One region of the Peribacillus sp. YIM B13481 genome, then DNA from elsewhere that is predicted to be linked to it. Evidence: predicted binding sites of a transcription regulator. Region 1 holds the regulator's gene; each other region holds the start of a gene.
The links. Region 1 encodes LexA, which represses DNA repair genes until DNA is damaged. Its sites were predicted from a motif close to CGAACATATGTTCG; they were not measured.
Positions count from the first base shown of each region.

Region 1 (7,624 bases):
CTTCAAGCTATTTAGCTTAGTTCACAAGTTCAAGTCCACTATTGCTTCTCTTCTAGTTCCAAAACCTTTATTGCTTCCCATTCTCATAAATTGTTACCAATGATATTCGAACTCCAAAATAAAAGCCACTTTTCCTGAAACTCGTCCAGGAAAAGTGGCTTTACGTTTAAAAAGGAAGATAAACTTAATTATCACTTAAATCAATTGAAGGTTCGATCCTTACGTGGTTTATCGTTATAACTTTACATTTATCCTATCTTTTTATAAAAACAAGGTTATAATAGCGGTATTTCATGCTTATTATTTTGTTTGTTGTTTATTCATGGCGCTCATCATTTGATTAATTTTCTTTTGGGATGGTTTCATACCCATTTGCATCATCATCATTTTCAGCATCTGTTCGTTAATTGGCGGATTTTTCTTTAAGTAATCCATCATGTATTTACGAGCGATGAAAAATCCCAGCACTACTCCAGCAATCAATGCCAGTACGCCAACTAGAATGTAAACCCACATACTATTTCCTCCTTCGTGTTGTCTAACATCAGTGTACTAGACCAAAGGTTATTATACAATACCCGCTACCGAAAAGTCCCCCATTTAGACAAATTTTCTTTCTTTTATCGGTTTTAACCAACCGTATTTTTCGTGTTCAAAATCAATGGCTAGAAAACTCGCTTCATATTTTCGAATGCATTCAAAGAAAGCCGTCTCCGCTTCATAGTCTCCTTCAGCTTTAAGCGTAATGGACTCATCCTGGATGATTAACACGGCTTTACTTGATCCGTTTGTTTTTTCTAAATAGTATTTTCCATTTTGAGACCAAAAATTCATCTTTTTTTGTAAACGTTGTTCAATTGCTACCTGCAACTGGATAATGGGGACTGTTTTGGTGACAAATTCGATTTGTTTTTGCAAAATACTCTTCAGTCTGCCCCTTGCTTGAATATACTCCAAAAACAAATTGAAAAATAGCTTTTCTCTTCCATAATAATGATGGGCAAATTCATCTTCGATTAAAAAGATTTGATAGGTTCTCATCAGCCAACGCCTCCTAGCATTCCTATTTTGGTCACCAGAACAACTTACCATCAGGACCTTCCATTATTTCCTACCCTTGATGACTTTCCCCTTTAACTGACACATTTAAACGAAAATTATTTATTCTCATTATATATTGACAAACTAAAAAGATATGTTGTTTGCTGGAGAAATTTTTTTCTTTTTTTGTCGAATGGATGCTATCCCAGAGAATAAGAGCACTTTCAACATACAATTAGAAGGTTCGATAAAAAAACTGACACCAAACTAGTTGGTGTCAGTTCCCCATTACTATTATTTAAGCATTTCTTTAACACGAGCAACTACATTTTCTACAGTGAAACCAAATTCCTCCATGATCTTACCGCCTGGTGCAGAAGCTCCAAAATGATTGATGGCCAATATTTCACCCTCATCACCTGCATAACGATCCCAGCCAAACGGTGAAGCCACTTCGATAGCTAGACGTTTTTTCACTGCTGGATTGATTACACTTTGTTTATATTCTTTAGATTGAGTTTCAAATCGATCCCATGATGGCATGCTGATTACCGAAACATCAATTCCATCGTTCGCTAAAGCTTTCTGTGCTTCCACAGCCAAGTTCACTTCAGAACCAGTCGCAAGTAGTAATGCATCCGCTTCTTCTTTCTTAGCAGCGGATATGATGTAAGCCCCTTTTGAAACACCATCATAAGCAGTTTCGGAAGTATCTTTTATTGTTGGCAACCCTTGACGAGTCAGTACAAGGGCAGTCGGTTTATTTGTAGACTCCATAGCCACTTTCCAAGCTGCTGCCGTTTCATTGCCATCAGCTGGACGGATTACCCCTAGGTTAGGCATTGCCCGCAATGATGCTAATTGTTCGATTGGCTCATGTGTCGGTCCGTCTTCCCCTACAGCAATGCTATCGTGGGTGAAAACATACGTTACAGGTAGTCCCATCAGTGCTGCCATTCTTATGGCAGGACGCAAATAATCAGAGAATACGAAGAATGTACCTCCGTACACTTTTAATCCACCATGAAGGGTCATTCCATTTAAAGCCGCACCCATAGCGAATTCACGTACACCGAACCATATATTACGGCCACTGTAATTACCAGGTAATAGATCTGTCTCACCTTTGATGGCAGTATTATTAGATCCTGCTAAATCTGCAGAACCACCAATGAAGCTAGGGACCTTTTTGGCAATTGCATTCAATACTTCTCCGCTTGAAGCACGGGAAGCTAATGTTTTTCCTTCTTCATAAACCGGAATTTCCTGATCCCACTCAGCAGGCAGTTCACCTTTGATTGCCAACTCCAATTGCTTGGCTAACTCAGGGTGTGCTTCTTTGTAATTTTTGAACAATTCATTCCAAGCTTCTTCTTTTTGGGCGCCTGCCTCTACAACAGATTCATTGAAGTGAGAATAAACTTCTTCTGGAACATGGAAATCCTCTTCGAATGTCCATTTATAAGCTTCCTTAGTCAACTTCAGCTCATCTGCACCAAGCGGAGCGCCGTGAACAGCAGATTTACCTGAACGGTTTGGTGAACCGTAACCAATAACCGTTTTCACTTCGATTAATGTTGGACGTGCCTCATCGGTTTTCGCTTCTTCAATCGCTTTGGCAATTTCCTGAAGATCGTTCCCGTCCTCAACGCGGACATATTGCCATCCATAAGATTTGAACCGGTTTGCTACACTTTCACTAAATGATTGACTTAAGTCGCCGTCAAGGGATATATCATTAGAATCATATAAAACGACAAGTCTTCCAAGTTGCAGATGTCCTGCTAATGAAGCCGCTTCTGCAGAAACACCTTCCATTAAATCTCCATCCCCACAAATGCTATATGTATAATGATCGACCACATTATAAGATTCACGGTTATAGCTTTCTGCCAAGTGGCGTTCTGCCATTGCCATTCCGACTGCCATTGCAATACCTTGTCCAAGAGGTCCTGTCGTTGCATCTACCCCAGCGGTATGTCCGAATTCGGGATGTCCTGGAGTTTTACTGCCCCATTGGCGGAAGCTTTTCAAATCATCGATAGATAAGCCATAGCCCGATAAATGAAGAAGGCTGTATAACAGCATAGACCCATGACCAGCTGAAAGAACGAAGCGATCTCTATTAAACCAATCTGGATTTTTCGGGTTATGATTCATATATTCAGTCCATAATTTGTACGCCATCGGCGCTGCACCCATGGGCATGCCTGGATGGCCGGAATTAGCCTTTTCAATTGCATCAATCGATAATGTACGAATCGTATTGATAGAAAGTGCATCTAATTTATCTAACATATCGTAAAACATCCCTTCCTGTAATGTACCTCTTTATATTATAGTGACCAGCATAATATCACAACTAAAAACACTATTTAAAACCCCGATATTACAATATTTTCTGGAAATTAAAGAAGTCCCCTATTTAGATTAAGCTAAATAGGAGAATACATACATGAATGCACTCCCTTTTTAATCCTTAAAGCTTAAAATGGGGTGTTTCATGATAATAGTCCAAGCATTAATGTAAGTTTCTTTTTTCTTTAATATTCTTTATCTTTTGAGGAGTGACGTCATTTCCTTCTGGATCAACGACTTTCACGTGCTCCAACGTATCGGACATGGACCGTCTGAATGTTTCTAAATACTCACTTCTTAATTGGGTTTGCTCTTTCGCCTCGACTTCCGTTAAACCTTCAGCCTTTGCCTTTTTAGAAAGTTCATTAATACGGGCTATTTTTTCTTTTGATAGCATAATTTCGCTCCTTCGTAATCTGCGGATATTGTCATGGTATTAAAAAAAAAGCGAAATTACAAGTTCTATGATTGACTTTCCTGTATATTTAGTTGATGTTCGAGAAAACGCCTGTTCACCGTAGCTTTGGATACATTGTATCCAAAGCCCCTTAAAGTGGCTGCGATTTCTGCAAATGTCAATCCATTGGCCCGGAGTTTAATAATCTCTTCAATGGGAATTTCCATACGTTCCCTTCCAGTAGAATTCCTTTGGTTCTGAAGATTGTTTTGAGGGCGGTAGCCTTTTTCAACGGCTCTTATCATCCCGCGTTTTATTTTTAGGTTATGTAATTTCCTTTGATATTCCTCTACAATACCGACTATCTGGATGACCATGGCATCCGAATCCGATAACTCTATTTCCCCATCGTGTGAGAGCGTATAAATTTTCACGTCTTCTTTAAGGATGACATGGAAAAGGGCTATTTTGGCATTCCCTCTTCCTAGTCTTGTTTCGTCCTGGATTAATAGAACTTCGGCTTCTTTGGCTTTAAATAGTTCGATCATGTCAAAAATGCCATCCCGGTTTAACTCATAACCACTTTCCTGCTCCTTTATTATGGAAACAACTTCCATATCCAACTTTTCGGCCAATTTGACTAATTCATCTTCCTGCCTTGCCAATGATGTCTCCTGTGACTCTTTTTCTGTGCTAACCCTACAATAGATTATTGCCTTCATAATACCCTACCTTCACTGCTTACTGCTGACTTGCCAAATTCTGAACAAGTTCTTCCCCTTTAACCGGTATGACAATGACTTGACCAGGTTTAATCGAATCTGCCCTGACTCCATTATGCTCTTCTATCCAACCAATGAATTCTTTTTTTGTCAAATCAGCTTCATCATATTTTTCGGCAATTCCCCATAGGGTGTCGCCTTCACCTACTTCTATAGAAAGGAAATCTTTTTTTTGATCATTGTCCAATGTACAAGAGAATAAAATTGAAAAGATGAATACTGATCCAGCTAACAGAATCGTATATACATAATTTTTGTATATTTTTTTCATAAATATCCCTCCAAAGCGAATGTTCGTTCGTATGTTATGTCAAAATTATAATACGAACGTTTGTTTCAGTCAACAACTAAATTCGAACTTATGTTTGTATAGAATTGGGGGCCATGCTATAATGGGGCAAAGAACATTGGAGAAGAGGTGCACATATGACTAAACTATCAAAACGGCAGCAAGATATCCTTGATTTCATTAAAGAAGAGGTCCGCCAAAAAGGGTATCCACCTTCCGTCCGGGAGATTGGCGAAGCAGTGGGACTTGCATCAAGTTCAACAGTACACGGACATTTATCCCGCCTGGAAAGTAAAGGTCTGATAAGACGTGACCCAACCAAGCCGAGGGCCATTGAAATACTAAACTTGGAGGAAGCGAATAATATCCCCAAAGCTAGTGTCGTGAACGTGCCGTTACTTGGTAAAGTAACCGCGGGCATGCCGATAACTGCAATTGAGAACATAGAAGAATACTTTCCGCTTCCCGAAAGCATGGTTCCACATGATGACCATGTTTTCATGCTAGAAATCATGGGTGAAAGTATGATTGAAGCAGGAATTCATGATGGAGATTATGTCATCGTGAAACAACAAAGCAGTGCCAATAATGGAGATATCGTCGTGGCCATGACGGAAGATGATGAAGCCACTGTAAAACGATTCTTTAAGGAACCGGATTACATAAGGCTTCAGCCTGAGAACTCAAATATGGAACCAATTATTTTAAGAGATGTTTCGATACTTGGAAAAGTAATAGGCTTATATAGACAAATACATTAAAAGCGCTAAACGCGCTTTTTTTTGTTTGTTTAATTTATGTCCGAAATTCTCTCATTATGCATTTGGAAGACTAGGTTTGAAATATTTTTTTAATAGAAGCGTGTTTTCATGGAGTATTAAAACATTATTCATTTATGGCGGTTGATAGGCAAAGTATCGCTTTCTGGATATATGTACTTTAGGAAAAATATGAAACCATAAAATTAATAAAGAGCGAGATAAAACCCCGCTCCCTGTAAATGTTCATTTCACTCTTAATCTTTGGTTCACTTTAATAAGGTTAAGATCGACCAATCCATTCCACTGTTGAATCTGCATTTGCGTAGAACCATATGCTTTTGCAAGCGCAGATACGGAATCCCCTTTTTTGACGATATGATAGACCTCTTCGATGCTTTCATCATATTTAGTTAAATCGCTTGTTTCGATTAGGTTCGCCAGTTTTTCTATATATTTCGGATCCGAGGCGTAACCCGCATCGAATATCGCTTTGAGTGCTTTTTTGTAATCTTGTTCTCCAATGACGGCTGTATACAAACTTCTATTCCATGAAGTTCCCTTTACATATAGATTGGCAAGATCTCTTAGACTTTCTTCCCATGTTGGGTATTTTCTGAATTTGTTCCATACTTGAACGGGTGCACCGTTGACGTATTCAATTGTTTGTATAATGACTGACTCGCCCTTAAAATCATCTTTTGTACCGAATATATTCTTTCCTTGATTTGCTAAAAAGCTTGTCCCATATCCACTCTCCAAACAAGCTTGTGCAATGATCGCAGAAGGCAAAATTTTAAATTCCTTTTGAATTTTCAGGGCATATGGAGCAATTTCCTTAATAAACGTTTCCTTGCTCATTAGAACCTCCATTATTAGGGCTCACTTTCTTAACTGGTTATCTTCATTCATATCATATTCTAAACCATGAAAAGGGTTACAAGCATGTCCAGCAAAAAAGGTACTGATATTTGGTTAATTGTCTTCACTATGATCAAAAAAGAGCAAGCATACACTGAGCGGCTTCACATTGAACTCTGAAAGTCTTCGAAACTTGTTGTATCAACTTTCATTGATCAATCGTTTATATTGCATTAATTAATATGGTATAAATCCTTTGTAAATGGTAAAAATTAATTGTGAAAACTTCTAAGGTGGTGACATTATGGACTTCCCAACTATCCATACAAACTTTTGGGATGCAGTGATAGCCATCCCTACCATCATGACACTTACTCAACTTATTAAGGTCATGTTTCCAATTCCTCCAAAATTCATCCCTGCCATCGCTTTGGTTCTAGGCTTATTCATTTCCATTTTCATCAGCCATCGACACCATTTAGTTGCAGGAATTTTCATGGGCTGGTTTTATGGCTATGCAAGCATAGGCAACTATGCTGCTCTCAAAACTAGTATTTTGTCTTATAGAGAATCTTATCAAAAGTAGGATTGAACTATACATGATAGCACACGCCTAGGGTCATCAATCTTGTTCTGCCAGGATACCAAACTAGCTTATATTCCCATCGAACAATCCAATATTCATTCCTTTATGGCAATTACGGCATAGCTTTTTACTTAGCTGAATCAACATAGCCCAAAGTAAAAGTAAATAAAACCAATTCACACCTTCACATTTCAACCTAAAAAAACCTCTCAATTAAGAGAGGGGATTTTTTGGTAAGTTCCACTACTTTTCAATATAGACCGAACGAATCAGCGTACGGGTTCTTTCAGGACCATTCACGCTTTTTTCCTTGACGTCAATTGTTACATTATAAACACCTGATTTAGGCACTTCTGGAAGGGTACCCGAAAAATTTTCGGTATCCATTTCCTGAATTGTGCTTTTTCCACTAATTTCTTTACCGCTTTCATCTATTAGATGAACCAGAAATGTTGTGCTGATTGGCCTTTTTTTATCATTCATCGGATTCTTAATGATAAATTTAGCATCTTTTTGCTTAACTTTTCCAGCCATACTTAATGTAATCGGATT
Region 1 is NZ_JBHZPE010000039.1:38,185-45,808, reverse strand. It holds gene ACFX4X_RS19035 (YneF family protein) at 301-516, opposite strand; gene sirA (sporulation inhibitor of replication protein SirA) at 601-1,041, opposite strand; gene tkt (transketolase) at 1,336-3,339, opposite strand; gene ACFX4X_RS19020 (DUF896 domain-containing protein) at 3,563-3,796, opposite strand; gene ACFX4X_RS19015 (YneB family resolvase-like protein) at 3,862-4,518, opposite strand; gene yneA (cell division suppressor protein YneA) at 4,538-4,849, opposite strand; gene lexA (transcriptional repressor LexA) at 5,005-5,628, shown strand; gene ACFX4X_RS19000 (glucosaminidase domain-containing protein) at 5,872-6,486, opposite strand; gene ACFX4X_RS18995 (hypothetical protein) at 6,791-7,072, shown strand; gene ACFX4X_RS18990 (esterase/lipase family protein) at 7,316-7,624, opposite strand, start outside.

Region 2 (7,624 bases), on a different contig from region 1:
CCCTTTTCTCCTGTTCAGCCTCATTCAGTTCCTTTTGCTTTTGACGAAGCTGGGACATGATATCTTGATTGATCATATCACCAAGTTTCAATGATGATGAATCTTTATCTTGGTTTTTGCTTTGATTTTGATTTCGCGGCTGTTTCTTTTTCATCCTTAAAACCTCCTGGCCATTTATTTGAAATTATTATATCACAACTGCCGTTTTCCTCGTTATGGTTTTCAAACAGTGTTTTCCCATTTCCCTCATGGTAAAATAAAGAAAATCAACCGAGGAGGACCCTTCATGAAAAAATGGTGGTTTGCAATAGCTGGAATCCTAACCTATATCATCGGCGTCGGCATTTATTTTTCCAATCGGATCATGTACATGAAAAAGAAGGAAACCGATTATATCCAGAATCGTGAAATCATGGCTAAACGCCTGATCAGGGAGGATTTTGATAATCTGCCTAAAACGGAAATTTGGGTACCCTCACCATCCGGATATTCCTTGAAATGCTTGTTCATCGAACCGCATGACACCAATAAATGGGTGGTCATTTCTCATGGTGTGACGGAAAACAAAGTCAATTCGATTAAGTACATGAATATTTTTCTTAAGCGCGGCTTCAACGCCGTCATTTATGACCACCGGCGGCACGGGGATTCTGGTGGCAAGACGAGCAGTTATGGACATTATGAAAAATTCGACCTGAAGGCCGTAATCGATGAATTGAAAAGACGTAAAGGTTCCGATCTTCATATTGGCATTCATGGAGAATCCATGGGGGCCGTAACCCTGCTTTTATATGCCGGAATGCTTGAAGATGGTGCTGATTTTTACATTGCCGACTGTCCATTTTCAAATTTCGAGGATCAGATCAAACACCAGCTCAAGCTTGAAATCCCATTTCCCTCTTGGACCGTGTTTCCGCTTGGGCGTATGTTCATCAAACTCCGAGATGGATATTGGACAAATGAAGTGTCCCCCATCGATTATATGAAAAACATCCGAAACCCTGTGCTCTTCATCCATAGTGAAAACGACAGCTTCATTCCCGCTTCCATGACAGCGGAATTATATGCAGCAAAAGAGGGCCCAAAGCAGCTGTACATCGCTAAAAAAGGGGCCCACGCTCAATCTTATAATGAAAATCCAAAAGAATATGAAGATCAAATCGATCAGTTTCTCAAACTTGTCTGAACAGAAAAAGAGAGGGTATCCACGATTCCCTCTTTTCTAGTTAGATTTTATTAAAATAGCTCATCCTCGGATTTAAGATTTGATTCGGACTTTTTAATTGAAAGCTGTTCGCTTCCGGAACAAAGTCTATTTTCATGACTTCATCCAGAAAAATCATTTTTGATTTCTCAACATATAGGGGAATTCCGTTCGTTTCCGCTTTTTCGGTACCTTCTTCAGGTTCGTTGACCAGCCATAGCGCGGTCACACCACTTACCACGCAGCCACAGCCATCAGTATCATATTTCAACTGTAAATATCCTTCTTTTCCCTGAACCTTATCGGCTATTTTCTCAGCGGCTCTTTCCGTCCATTCAATATACATGATCCATGCCTCCCGATATCTTTGCATTCCCCTATTATAAACGATAAAAATGTTTCTGTTAATGATACTGCTTCCTTCTGCAAGATCGCCCAGATTATCTTTTGCCCCGATGATCCCCTTTCACCAAGAAGAAAATACATTAAAAAGAACCGATATCGTTTCGAATATGAAAGGCTGTCCCTCGAGAACAGCCCTTCCGCTCATCATTCCATTATCCTTACATCCGCTATATCGGAAAGCTTGATATAGTGAGCCTGCTGAAAGCGATCGACGATATGAAGCTTTTGGGTGAGCTCATTATAATAATGGATCCTGCCGATTAACAGCTGATACCGGTTTCCTTCATAATGAGCGATCGTGACATCCTTTCTTTCCTCCATCGCTTCCCCCATTACCACATTCATTTCTTCCAGTTGCTGCTCATCAAGGATGCGCTTCGTTTCATGGCCATCCTCCACCACCCAATCCCGGAGCATCTTCACATGCTCCGGCAACATCATCGATGTCCATTTGATACGGCCGCGATCACGAATCATTCTTTTCCCTCCCTTCAAAGTCGACCTTACGCCTTATGCCCACCAAGCAGCCTGCTTCGGTAAACGGCTGTACCCGCTTCCGTATACGAAACTGCACGCAATAACGATTTGGGTCCATATTTATGGCGGATTCGATCAACCGTGTAACTCAATTCCCGCTTTTTCCAGCGCGAAGCATCAAATAAAGTCAGCTGCATTTCGTTATCATCCACAATATTCGAGAGTGTGACCGCTATGCTCCGAACCGTTTTTTGCTTATAGTTCTCATGAAAAAGCTCCAGGCAAACTTTATATAACTCCATCGTAATGTTAGTCGGTTCACTAATCGAACGCGAACGATGGAAACCTCCGCCAAACTCATCCTTGCTGTAACCAATGCTTAAGCTGACCGTCCTTCCTGCCTTGCGGTGGGTACGTGCCCTTCTTCCAACCTCTTCGCAAATTTCCAGCATGACCTGCTTGACCTCATGCTCCTCCTTATAATCCCTTAGCAGGATTTGACTTTTGCCAAAGCTGACTTGCCCTTCGATGATTGTTGCCCCCATATCCGATAAATCGATTCCCCACGCATGGTGGTAAAGCTGATTGCCCATAATTCCGAACTTCGCTTCAAGTAATTCAAGATCATAATTGGCAAGCTGCCCGACCGTGAATATGCCCATTCCATGAAGGGTTTTTTCTACGCGCCTGCCGATTCCCCACATTTCACGAAGCGGGGCAATCGGCCAAAGTTTGTTCGGCACATCCTCATACTTCCATTCCGCAATCCCTTTATGCTTGGCTTCCAAATCAAGGCAAAGTTTTGCCATAAGCATGTTCGGACCAATTCCAATGGCACAGGGGAGCTGTAATTCCCGTTCGATTTCATCTTTTATCTTTTCAGCTATCACCTGGGCATCTCCCCATAAAGAAGCGGCACCATCGACTTTCACAAAACTTTCGTCCACACTATACACGTGAATCGCTTCTTTGGGCACATAACGGTTGAACAAGCGGGTGATTTCCGTCGAGACCCTTAAATAGGTCGCCATTTTGGGTTCAACGACGACAATCCTTGGATCATTCGGAATCTCAAACCTCCGCGAACCTGTCTTGATGCCAAATTCCTTCTTCATCTTTGGGGAAGCCGCAAGCACAACGCTCCCCGTCCTCTTCAAATCACCAACCACCGCCAGATAACAATCGAGTGGGTCCAGACCAAGCATGACCGCTGAACAGCTTGCATAAAAACTTTTCATATCGATACACATAATTGATTGTTTCGGCATTGTCCCATAATCCATCATTTCTTCACCCTGACAAGAATATACGTTCGCTTTTATTATATTCATAACTTTAACCGAATATACGTTCTTGTTCAATGGAAGTTTTCATACAATTTTCTACTTTTTAATGCAATTTCCTTCAAAAATATAACGAACCCTAAAAACGGATTAAATACCAATTTTAAACTGATTATCCATATAGTTTTTTTAAAAACAGATCAATTAGGAGCTTGAATAATCTAGAATGAGTCAAAAGGCTTAGTTTTTTTAAATTCCCCTCACTGCTTTCAACAGTCTTTCGTCCATTTAATTTTAGTCTTACTACTCATTTTTTGTAATGAAACTGTAACCAGAATTATGTCTAATTGTCATAATGGTATTGTAGGATAATATTGTTAAGAATAAAAGAGAGATAGATAGAGAGGAAATGAACATTATGAAGAAATGGATCGCTTCAGCTGCTGTTGCATCTGCCATGATGCTAACCCCACTGCAAGCCTTTGCAAATATCGGAGATCAAACCCTCAGACCCGGAATGACACATAGCGATGTCAAACAACTACAACAACTTTTAAAAACCAAAGGTTATTTCACATATTCAGGTTCACTGACTACATATTACGGCACGTATTCCACATCTGCAGTAAAAAAATTCCAAAAAGCTAAAGGATTAACTGCCGACGGAATTGCTGGCCGAGGCACATTTAATGCGCTTGGTGTTTATAATGTCAATAATACAAGCCTAATCAGCTATGCAAAAACCTTAATCGGCAAGCCCTACAAATGGGGCGGGACAACACCAACTGGATTCGACTGTTCAGGCTACATTTATTATGTATTCCAGAAATCACAAGGAATTACCTTACCACGTACAACATCATTGCTCTATTCAAATACAGGGTTAAAAGTATCTTCACCATCTAAAGGTGATCTTGTATTCTTTGATACTTCTTCTGGAAGAACAGGAGTATCACATGTTGGGATCTATATCGGAAATGGTCAATTCATTAGTGCTACATCTTCAAAAGGAATAGCCATCGCGGATATGGATAATTCTTATTGGAAACCAAAGTATTTAGGTGCGAAAACTTTATAAAATCCAGGACGTGAGCTCATTCTTGTGAGCGGATTCCCATAAAATAACCGGACAGAATTCATAAATGATTCAGTCCGGTTTTATTCATTTCTTTTATTTTATATATAGTATTTCATCCGTTAAATCCTCAACCGTCACCATGAATGAAGAATCTAAGTTGGAACGATTCATCATTTCGATATTATATACATGTTCTGAGGGCAAATGGCTGACCTCGAGAATCATGAATCGCTGACTTTCCGCTTTGCTGACATGATCGATGGCAGCAGTGACCGCCCTTTGTTCGGCTAAGCTTTTTGCATCCGTCAAAACAAGAATCAATTCCGCTTCCGCTTTCCCAGGAAATGTTTTCTTGACCCCGCCCCGGTGCCATGGTTTCACTTTCATCCCGATTTCCAGGTCAGCATAATCGAGATCATTCCCATGTTGATCTTGAATATATGTATCATTGGTCACCTTGTAGTACGTCCCTTTAACCAAAATCCTTTTATCGTCAAGATCCGTAATGAAACCTTTTTCCCCCTTATCAATGGCCTCATGCATATTCCTATCAGAAGATTGACAGCTAGCCAGAATAAAGGCAACAATTATATATATATAAAGGTTTACGATCATCTTCATGAAAATCCCTCCTAAAAAATAGACGGTTTTCCTAATGAAACGGTTACCAATTTATTCAAATTTTTTTCAAACAAAGGGGGAATGTCATTGGACATTCCCCTTTTGTTTTATCTATTGCTGACCTTATTCGCCTTGTAGCGCTATAGAAAGTCTGGCCTACTTTTTGAAGAATGCTTTTTTCCCTAAAGATTCGGTGATCTTTGGAAACATGTTATACCATTTCCCAGCTAAATTCATCCAGCCAGGGAGATTGATTTCCCTCTTATTGGTCAGCATCGCTGCTACGATTTTGGTCGCGACATCTTCAGGGTTAAGCATGAATTTTTCAACATTCTTTAAATATGTCCCTGATTCATCCGCAATGTTAAAGAAATTCGTTTCTATGGGCCCAGGATTGACGGTGGTCACAAAAACATGATCTTCCATTAGCTCGAGCCGAAGTGCGTTTGAATAGCCAAGAACTGCGAACTTGGTCGAAGAATACAATGTTGATTTAGGAGTGGCAATTTTACCGGCCTGTGAAGCGATATTGATGATATGCCCCGATTTTCTCCGCTTCATATACGGAAGAACCAGCTTTGTGCAGGCCATTAATCCAATGACGTTAACAGCAAACATTGCTTTCGTTTCATTTAATTCCGTATCCTGCGCTTCTTTAAACGTGCCGAAACCGGCATTATTGACCAATACATCCACTTCACCTATTTGTTCATGGATGTCATTGAATACCCTTGTCACCTGATCAGTATCTGCAACGTCAAGCTTATAGGCATATGCGTCAACCCCATATTGGTTGATTAGTTCATTCTTTAGCTGTTGTAATTTATCCAGGCTTCTGGCCAAGAGGACGAGACGGCCTCCCTGCTTTGCACTTTGGATTGCAACTTCCTTGCCAATCCCTCCGGAAGCACCGGTAATAACAATAACTTTCCCTTGTAACTTATTCAAAAAAGTGAGCCTCCTTGAGAACATTAAGCGATTGAATACAGAATGACCCCTGATTGGATTTCTGTTTCGACTTCACCCAAATCTTCTAAATAATCCAGCTGACCAACCGTTTCCGAAAGTGTCAGGCCCACTTCCTGAAGGTAAACTTTCGGAAAAAGCTGCTGACACACTTCAAAGACCGATAAAGGTTTATCTTGAAGCATGCTTTTCACCTGCATGGCTCGGTTATGCTGCCGCTCGAATCTATATTGAATCAAGTCAGCAACCGCATCTCCTTCCACTTCAGTTCCATGTCCGGAGTATACAGTGGATATGGAAAAATCCAATAATTTCTGAAGTGATGCATTATATTGCAGTAACGGACGAGGCCTCTTACCGCCCAGAAGTAAAGGCGGTTCCATTAAAGGATTAGGTGAAATCTTAGCAAGCAAGTGATCACCCGCGATCATGACACCGTCACTTTCCCTGTAAAAGGATAAATGGCTTTGCGCATGCCCTGGAGTCTCGATCGCTTTCCAGCCTGGAAGACCAGGAAGCTCATCCCCCTCGGCCAAATATCCATGCAGCTTCCGTTGACTAAGGAAGCTGATTTCATCGCGGTTATGGATCAGTTTATTTTTCAGCTCTTCTGCCACTCCAAACTTCGTGGCATAATCAAGAAAAAAACGATTATGGGTTTCAAGGAACTCATCACTGATAGTCAGCCAGCGCTGATTGTTTTTATGTCCATAAACAGGGATATCCTTTTCAAAGAAATCGAGTGCACCTGCATGATCAGGATGATGATGGGTTAAAATGATTTGTTCGATATCAGTCAATTCCAGACCCAAATCACCAAGTCCATTAGTCAAGGCTTCCTTTGATCGTTTTGTTTTAACTCCAGTATCAATTAGCGTTAAAGCATCCCCTTTAACAACATAAACATTTACATCGCCCACTGCAAATGGCGTGGGCAATGCAAGTTTTGCGATATCTCCATTCCAATTCGCCATAATCTTTTCCACCTTAGAAATTATATTTATATAAATCTTTTTATACGCTAGACAGGATTTTTAGTACACTTATCAATAAAATATAGGTATAATTACCATTTTACATGTATTTTTAATCACTGTCATTATTTTCACATAATTCATGTCTATTTTTTGTCGTCCATGCATATATTATCATTGACAGAGTACTGATATATCCTTCATAATCACAAGTAATTAAAGACGGATGGCTTTGATTAAGGCCAAGTAAATTTATTGATGGCGTAAAGAGAGTGAAGCTCGGAATGTGCTGAAAGGCTTCATCGCCCCCTCATTATTGAACCTACCTTATGAGCCTTCAGGAAAACCTGACGTAATTCCCGCGTTAGAGGAATCAAGTGCAGCTTTTCTGTTTATTTGTTATGGAAAAGTTGAACAAAGGTGGTACCACGGAAGCTAGACCTTTCGTCCTTTATTGGATGAGGGGTCTTTTTGTTTTTAAAAAAAGACCGAAAATTTAAAAGAAAAAGGAGCGAGAAATATGAAAAAAATCGCATTTATCGGGGCTGGATCGATGGCAGAAGCAATCATTTCGGGGCTGGTGACTCAACAGGTGATTGATCCAGCAAATATTTTT
Region 2 is NZ_JBHZPE010000010.1:36,388-44,011, reverse strand. It holds gene ACFX4X_RS08650 (YqkE family protein) at 1-154, opposite strand, end outside; gene ACFX4X_RS08645 (alpha/beta hydrolase) at 287-1,186, shown strand; gene ACFX4X_RS08640 (iron-sulfur cluster biosynthesis family protein) at 1,227-1,550, opposite strand; gene ACFX4X_RS08635 (YolD-like family protein) at 1,754-2,086, opposite strand; gene ACFX4X_RS08630 (Y-family DNA polymerase) at 2,113-3,372, opposite strand; gene ACFX4X_RS08625 (C40 family peptidase) at 3,788-4,447, shown strand; gene ACFX4X_RS08620 (hypothetical protein) at 4,541-5,068, opposite strand; gene ACFX4X_RS08615 (SDR family NAD(P)-dependent oxidoreductase) at 5,225-6,040, opposite strand; gene ACFX4X_RS08610 (MBL fold metallo-hydrolase) at 6,040-7,008, opposite strand; gene proC (pyrroline-5-carboxylate reductase) at 7,529-7,624, shown strand, end outside.
Region 2: ACFX4X_RS08630 (Y-family DNA polymerase) is a predicted target of LexA. The motif match lies at 3,427-3,440, and genes of this name have one in related genera.

Region 3 (7,624 bases), on a different contig from region 1:
CGTAACAGTCCCCACGGTTGAACGAGGATTTCGACTGGTCGTTTTCTGGTCTATGGAAATGGCTGGTGACAAACCTTCAATCGCATCGACATCCGGTTTATCCACTTGGCCCAAAAATTGACGCGCATAAGCGGACAATGATTCCACATAACGCCTTTGCCCTTCTGCATAAATCGTGTCAAAGGCCAAGGAAGACTTTCCAGATCCGGATAATCCGGTTAGCACAACAAGTTTGTCTCTCGGTATCGTGATATCAATATTCTTTAAATTGTTGGCCCTGGCGCCTTTTATCACAATTTTATCCATTGCCATGTTTCGTCACCCTTCCGCTTTTAACTCTAGTAATAAATCACGTAGCTCGGCAGCTCGCTCGAAGTCCAGTGCCTTAGCAGCTTCCTTCATTTCTTTTTCCATGCTTGCCATCACTTTAACACGCTCTTTTTTAGGGAGCTTCGCGAGGCTTGGTGCAAGATCTTCTTTATACGCTTCTCCTTCTTCGGCTACATGTGTGGCCCTGATGGAGTCTCGGATATCCTTTTGAATGGTTTGAGGCATTATTCCATGCTCTTTATTATAATTTTCCTGTATTTCACGGCGCCGCCTCGTTTCATTGATGGCAAGTTCCATCGAATTCGTGATGCGGTCTGCATACATGATAACGTGGCCGTTTGCATTACGGGCTGCACGGCCCATCGTTTGAATAAGCGAACGTTCCGAGCGAAGGAACCCTTCTTTATCGGCATCCAGAATGGTCACTAATGACACTTCCGGAATATCCAGGCCTTCCCTTAATAGATTGATTCCGACAAGTACATCATATTTGCCCATTCGCAGTTCCCGGATGATTTCTATCCTGTCTAAGGTCTTCACTTCCGAATGGAGGTATTGGACCTTGATGCCAATTTCCTTTAAATAATCAGTTAAATCTTCAGACATCTTTTTCGTTAAGGTCGTAATGAGGACACGTTCGTTCTTTTTGACCCGCTCCTGTATTTCACCGATCAAGTCATCTATCTGTCCTTCAATTGGCCGCACTTCAATCGTTGGATCCAGCAATCCGGTTGGACGGATGATCTGCTGAACCATTTCTGGCGTATGTTCGAGTTCATATGGTCCCGGAGTTGCCGAAACGAATATGGATTGATGGACCTTTTTTTCGAATTCTTCAAATCTTAGAGGGCGGTTATCTTTTGCAGACGGCAGACGGAAGCCATGATCGACAAGCACTTGCTTTCGTGCCTGATCTCCATTGAACATGCCCCGGATTTGCGAAAGGGTAACGTGTGATTCATCCACGACCAATAGGAAGTCCTCTGGAAAGTAATCCATTAAAGTGTAAGGTGTCGCACCTGATGGGCGAAGCGTTAGATGGCGGGAATAGTTCTCTATCCCTGAACAAAAGCCCATTTCCCGCATCATTTCCAAATCATAACGGGTCCGCTGCTCCAAGCGCTGTGCTTCAAGAAGTTTTTCATCTTCCCTTAATTCCTTTAATCTCTCTTCCAGTTCCATGTCGATATTCTGAATGGCTATCCTCATTTTCTCTTCTCGGGTCACGAAATGGGAAGCTGGGAAAATAGCGATATGTTCGCGTTCACCTGTGATTTCACCAGTCAGGGCATCGACTTCACGGATACGGTCTATCTCATCTCCGAAAAACTCGACCCGTACACAATGTTCATCGCGTGATGCCGGGAAAATTTCAACCACGTCACCGCGAACGCGGAAAGTTCCCCGTTGAAAAGCGATATCATTCCGCTCATATTGAATATCCACGAGCCTGTGGAGCAAGGCATTTCGGTCTATTTCCATGCCTGTACGGAGAGAAACAACCATCTCCCTGTACTCTTCCGGAGAACCCAGCCCATATATGCACGAAACACTGGCAATGATGATGACATCTTTCCTTTCGAACAATGACGAGGTTGCCGAGTGACGCAGTTTATCGATTTCATCATTGATGCTTGCATCTTTTTCGATGAATGTATCAGTGGAGGGAACATAAGCTTCTGGCTGGTAGTAATCATAATAGCTGACGAAGTATTCAACGGCATTATTAGGGAAAAACTCTTTGAACTCACTGTAAAGCTGCCCTGCCAACGTTTTATTGTGGGCAATGACAAGTGTCGGTTTATTGATTTGTTGAATAACATTCGAAACGGTAAACGTTTTCCCTGTCCCCGTTGCCCCCAATAATGTCTGCATTTCCTTTCCCTCTTTAATGCCTTTGACAAGCATTTCAATTGCTGCAGGTTGATCTCCTTGAGGAGAGTATTTTGAGACTAACTCAAACTTATCCTTCACCAAGCATAGCCTCCTATTGAAATATTTTTATATGAAAACGGGACATGAGCATATCCCTTCTATTTATTCCGGTTTAAGAAAGTATATATACTCATTCTACCACAATAGCCTCAAAACAAACCAGCAATAAGCGAACATCCATTCTACTTTTTGGTTTTATGGACTCATGGTTTGTTGAGGGAAATGGAAAGTTTTTAGAAAAAAAAAGCACCTTTGATGTCAGGCGCTCTTGGATGTTCGTTTCATCATTCTTTTTGATAACCAAAATCCCACTGTAAGGGATAAGGCATCAACGATGATCAATAAGTTTGTATGCGTATAACCTTTATATGCAGAAGCTGTAATCAAGGCAACAGTTAAAACAAGGCCCACGACATTGTTATAGGTGACTCTTGAAAATAGCATGACAAGTAGACAAGGAAAGAAAAGGGCAGAAAGAATTTTAATCATTTTTTCATCTCCTTTATAAGAGAAAAATAGAGTAGTTTCAGTTTAAATGATTATGAAGTTTTTTGCCAATTAATTTCCCACTAGTTTTTCAAAAGCATCCTTAGAAGATCGTTCCACCCACCCATCCATCAATTATGCCCATAAAAAAAAGAGGCAAACCCCTTTTAAAGGGATGTTTGCTTCTTTTCAGACCAATCAATATGGATCGGCTTCATGTCCTTTTCTAACTGCGGCCTCCGGGTTATCCGTTCCACCCAGAGGTTTTGAAGATTGCGTATGTTCAGAAGCCGAGGCTAATCCCTCTTTCAATCTGCGGCCATACTCTTCATCAGCCTCTTCAGCGAGGGCAATCATTTTTACCTGAATGCGCTTGTCGGCAGGAGCCAATGCCGACACTAAATTGGAGATTAAATCATCTTTTTCCCAATCTTCGAATTCACGGAATGTTTCACCGGCCTGCTTCGTATTGCTTTGGCGATCGATTGTCTCACGGACAAGTTTCCCTTCTACCATAGGTGTATACTCCTTGCCCGTCTGTTCAGCTTCTTTCAAACCGCCAACTGTTGATGGTTCGTAGTTGATGTGGGGGCTTTGGTTCCCCCTGCCAACTTCATATTGCATCTGTCCGCCAGTCTGATTCGTGGCTGTCCGTTTCTTTGGAGCATTAATCGGCAATTGCAGGTAATTCGCGCCAACACGGTGACGCTGTGTATCGGAATAAGAAAAAGTACGTCCCTGTAACATCTTGTCATCCGAGAAGTCCAATCCATCCACTAGGACACCCGTGCCGAATGCAGCCTGTTCCACTTCAGTGAAATAGTCTTCCGGATTCTTATCCAATACCATCGTACCGACATGCAGCCATGGGAATTCATCTTTCGGCCAGATCTTTGTATCGTCCAGCGGGTCAAAATCCAATTCAGGATGATCGTCATCACTCATGATCTGTACGTTTAGATCCCATTCCGGGTAGTCCCCACGTTCGATCGCTTCATATAAATCCTGTGTGGCATGATTGAAATTCGTAGCTTGTATTTCATTAGCCTCTTTCTGTGTCAGGTTCTTGATCCCTTGTTTCGGTTCCCAGTGATACTTGACAAGTACGGCTTTGCCTTCCTCATTCACCCATTTATAAGTATTGACCCCTGACCCTTGCATCATGCGGTAATTGGCAGGAATGCCCCAAGGGGAAAAAACAAACGTAATCATATGAAATGTTTCTGGGGAGCTGGAGCAAAAATCGAAAATCCTTCTTCCGTCCTGGATATTCGTAACCGGATCCGGTTTGAATGCATGGATCAGATCAGGGAATTTCATGGCATCTCGGATAAAGAATATCTTCAGATTATTCCCTACAAGATCCCAGTTCCCATCTTCCGTATAAAATTTTACGGCAAACCCCCTGGGATCACGTAGCGTTTCCGGTGACGTCCCTCCATGAATAACAGATGAAAATCTCACGAATACCGGTGTTTTTTTACCTTTTTCCTGAAAAACCTTCGCTCTCGTATATTTTGAAATCGGCTCTTCCCCTGCTTTACCAGTCGGAACAAAATAACCATGTGCACCTGCACCACGGGCATGCACGACACGTTCAGGAATCCGCTCCCTATCGAAGTGGCTGATCTTTTCCAGGAAATCGTAGTTCTCAAGTGTACTTGGACCTCTGTTCCCTACAGTTCTAAGACTCTGGTTATTCGTTACGGGGTGCCCTTGCCTGTTCGTTAATGTTTCTTGCGCTTCATCATTGGTTTTTTTGGATTTATCAGACAAAAAAATTCCCTCCTTTGTTAATAAAAGCCAACATACTATACTTTCCCCTATTCCCTTTATTTCACTCTTCAATCTTCAAATTTAATAGAAATCAGATAAATAATTGCTTTTCTCCTATATGTGAATAAGTATATTTTCACTCCATTAATAACGCCGCTTCATAAAATCGAAAAAACATATAAGGAATCGAGGTACAAAAACGCGTAATTTGCAGGATATTAGAGCTAATAAACAACTGCCATTTTAGTTGGATCAGGATTCATTCCCAATCCTACGGAAGAAAAACTGTTAGCACCCAGTAACTATCAAGAAACGCTGCAAACGGGATTCATGATGGATTGAAGCTTAGGGAGCATACCCATTTTTGTATAAGCTAGCAAAACACAAATATAATGAAGTAAGGATAAAAAACAAAAAGCGGGGTGCCTTCATTGGACGAATCAATATTAGGAAGACTTGGCAGGATGATGACTGGAAAAACCAGTCGTTGGATTGTCATTGCTGTATGGATAATTACAGCAATTCTATTAACCTTCACATTGCCTGCAGTAAATGATCGAACAGCGAATAATGCCGCTGACTTGCCTGCAGACTCTGCTTCTGTCGTGGCTGATGAACTTATTAACGAAGAGTTTCCGAATTCTTCAGGATTACCGGCCCTGCTGACATGGCATCGGGAAGGCGGACTGACAGCAGCCGACTTGGCCGAAATCCAGTACATCTCCAAAGAACTTACAGATAACCCACTTACACAGCAATCTTTTTTACCACCGCTTCATGACATCCCATTGCCTGCTCTGCAAGAATCAGTTTCAGAGGATGGAACGACTTTCGTACAGCCGCTTTTCTTTAAGGAAAAGACCGGGACTGCCATTCTGGAAAAAAATCTTGGAACCATTAATGAAATAGTATCGGAACGCATTGGATTGGACCCATTCAAGGTCCCGACGGATTCAGATGAATTATCCCTTCGAGTGACGGGCCCTGTAGGGATATCCGTCGATGCAACGGGATTATTTTCAGGTGCTGATTTCCAATTGCTTTTAGCGACTGTAATACTTGTACTTGTTGTCTTATTGCTCATTTACCGTTCCCCGCTTTTAGCCATCATCCCGCTAATCGGAGTAGGCTTCGCGTATCTTGTCACAAGTCCGATCCTTGGATTCATGGCAGACCATGGTTGGATTACAGTCGATTCACAGGCCATTTCAATCATGACCGTATTATTATTCGGTGCAGGAACGGATTATTGTCTATTTTTAATCTCTCACTACAGAAGTGAATTAAGGACTCATGAAAGTAAACGGGATGCCATGATCGCGGCATTCAAAGATTCATCAGGCGCCATTGCGATGAGCGGCCTTACGATCGTCATTTCCCTACTAACATTGCTTGTAGCCAAATACGGAGCCTATCACCGTTTTGCTGTACCATTCAGCTTGTCCATTTTAATCATGATGGTAGCGGCTTTAACACTTGTACCGGCATTGCTTTCTGTATTCGGTAGGGCTTCCTTCTTCCCAATCGTTCCTCGCACACCAGAAATGGAAGAAGCACGTGCTAAGAAAAAGGGAAAAGCCGTCAAAAAATTTAAAGGATCAGGCCGAATCGGTAATTGGATTGGTAATATCGTCACAACCAAACCATGGACCGTCATTCTTACATGCCTGCTCATCTTCAGTGTTTTAGCTGGATATTCTTCGCAAATAAAATATTCATATGATATTCTCTCTTCTTTCCCTAAAGATATGAACTCCCGGGAAGGCTATACTGTCATATCCAACTCTTACTCACCAGGCGAACTGGCACCAGCCACAGTGGTTGTCGATACGGATGGTAAGGATATCGATTTGTCGGATGCATTAAAAGGGATGAGCATCGTTGAAAGTGTTGCTGATCCAGTTACAAGTAAATCAAATAAAAATCTGCAATCCTATGGAGTCACATTCAACATAAACCCATATGATATTGAGGCCATTGATTCAATTCCAGAAATCCGCAACATGGCGGAGAAAGAATTGAAGGCGGCCAATGTCTCTTCAGTTGATGAAAAAGTTTGGGTTGGCGGGCAAACTGCGACACAATTTGATAAAAGGGATACCGTAAAAGCCGATGAATTCATGATCATCCCGATTATCATCGTCCTGATTTCCTTGCTCCTTTTAGCCTACTTGCGATCTATGACAGCCATGGTGTATTTAATGGGAACAGTCATACTCTCATTCTTTGCGGCTATGGGCTTAGGCTGGATAATCTTGCACTATTTCATGGGTGTGGATGCCATAGAGGGGACAATTCCACTTTATTCATTCGTATTCCTGGTCGCACTTGGAGAAGATTATAACATTTTCATGGTTTCAAGCATTTGGCGCAAGAAAAAAACGAGGCCAATCAAGCAGTCCATAAGAGAAGGCGTTACAGAAACTAGCGGTGTGATCACTTCCGCCGGAATAATCTTGGCAGCCACTTTTTCCGTTCTTGCCACACTTCCCATTCAAGTATTGGTTCAATTCGGGCTCATTACCGCCCTGGGTGTGTTAATGGACACATTCATCGTACGCCCTTTCCTGGTTCCTGCGATAACCTCCCTACTTGACCGACGTGCCTTTTGGCCGAGTAAAGTGACTAATCAACAAGTGAAACAACATGACAATTTATAAAGAAAGGTAATCACACCTCTTCTTAAAAAACCCTGTGCCCCTTAAATGCACAGGGTTTTTACACGTTTTCTAAATAAAGGAAAACTTTCAGTTGACACTATTACTTTCACCTCTTATAATTACATTAAGTTCAAGTATCTCAAATTAAAGATATATAAGTTCAAGATTAATATTCAGGAGGAATAACCATGACCAATACAAAATGGACAGTCGACCCGACTCACAGTTCTATTGAATTTTCTGTAAAACATATGATGATCGCTAAAGTAAAAGGAAGTTTTAGCAAATTCGACGCAATCATTTCAGCAAATCCATCGGATCTAACAACTGCGGATATCGAGTTTACCGTTGATGTGGCCAGTATTGACACACGCAATGCAGATCGGGATAATCACTTGCGTTCTGCTGACTTTTTTGATGTAGAAAAAAATCCTACA
Region 3 is NZ_JBHZPE010000001.1:157,380-165,003, forward strand. It holds gene uvrA (excinuclease ABC subunit UvrA) at 1-312, opposite strand, end outside; gene uvrB (excinuclease ABC subunit UvrB) at 319-2,304, opposite strand; gene ACFX4X_RS00820 (CsbA family protein) at 2,524-2,754, opposite strand; gene ACFX4X_RS00825 (catalase) at 2,950-4,527, opposite strand; gene ACFX4X_RS00830 (MMPL family transporter) at 4,992-7,187, shown strand; gene ACFX4X_RS00835 (YceI family protein) at 7,376-7,624, shown strand, end outside.
Region 3: uvrB (excinuclease ABC subunit UvrB) is a predicted target of LexA. The motif match lies at 2,436-2,449, and genes of this name have one in related genera.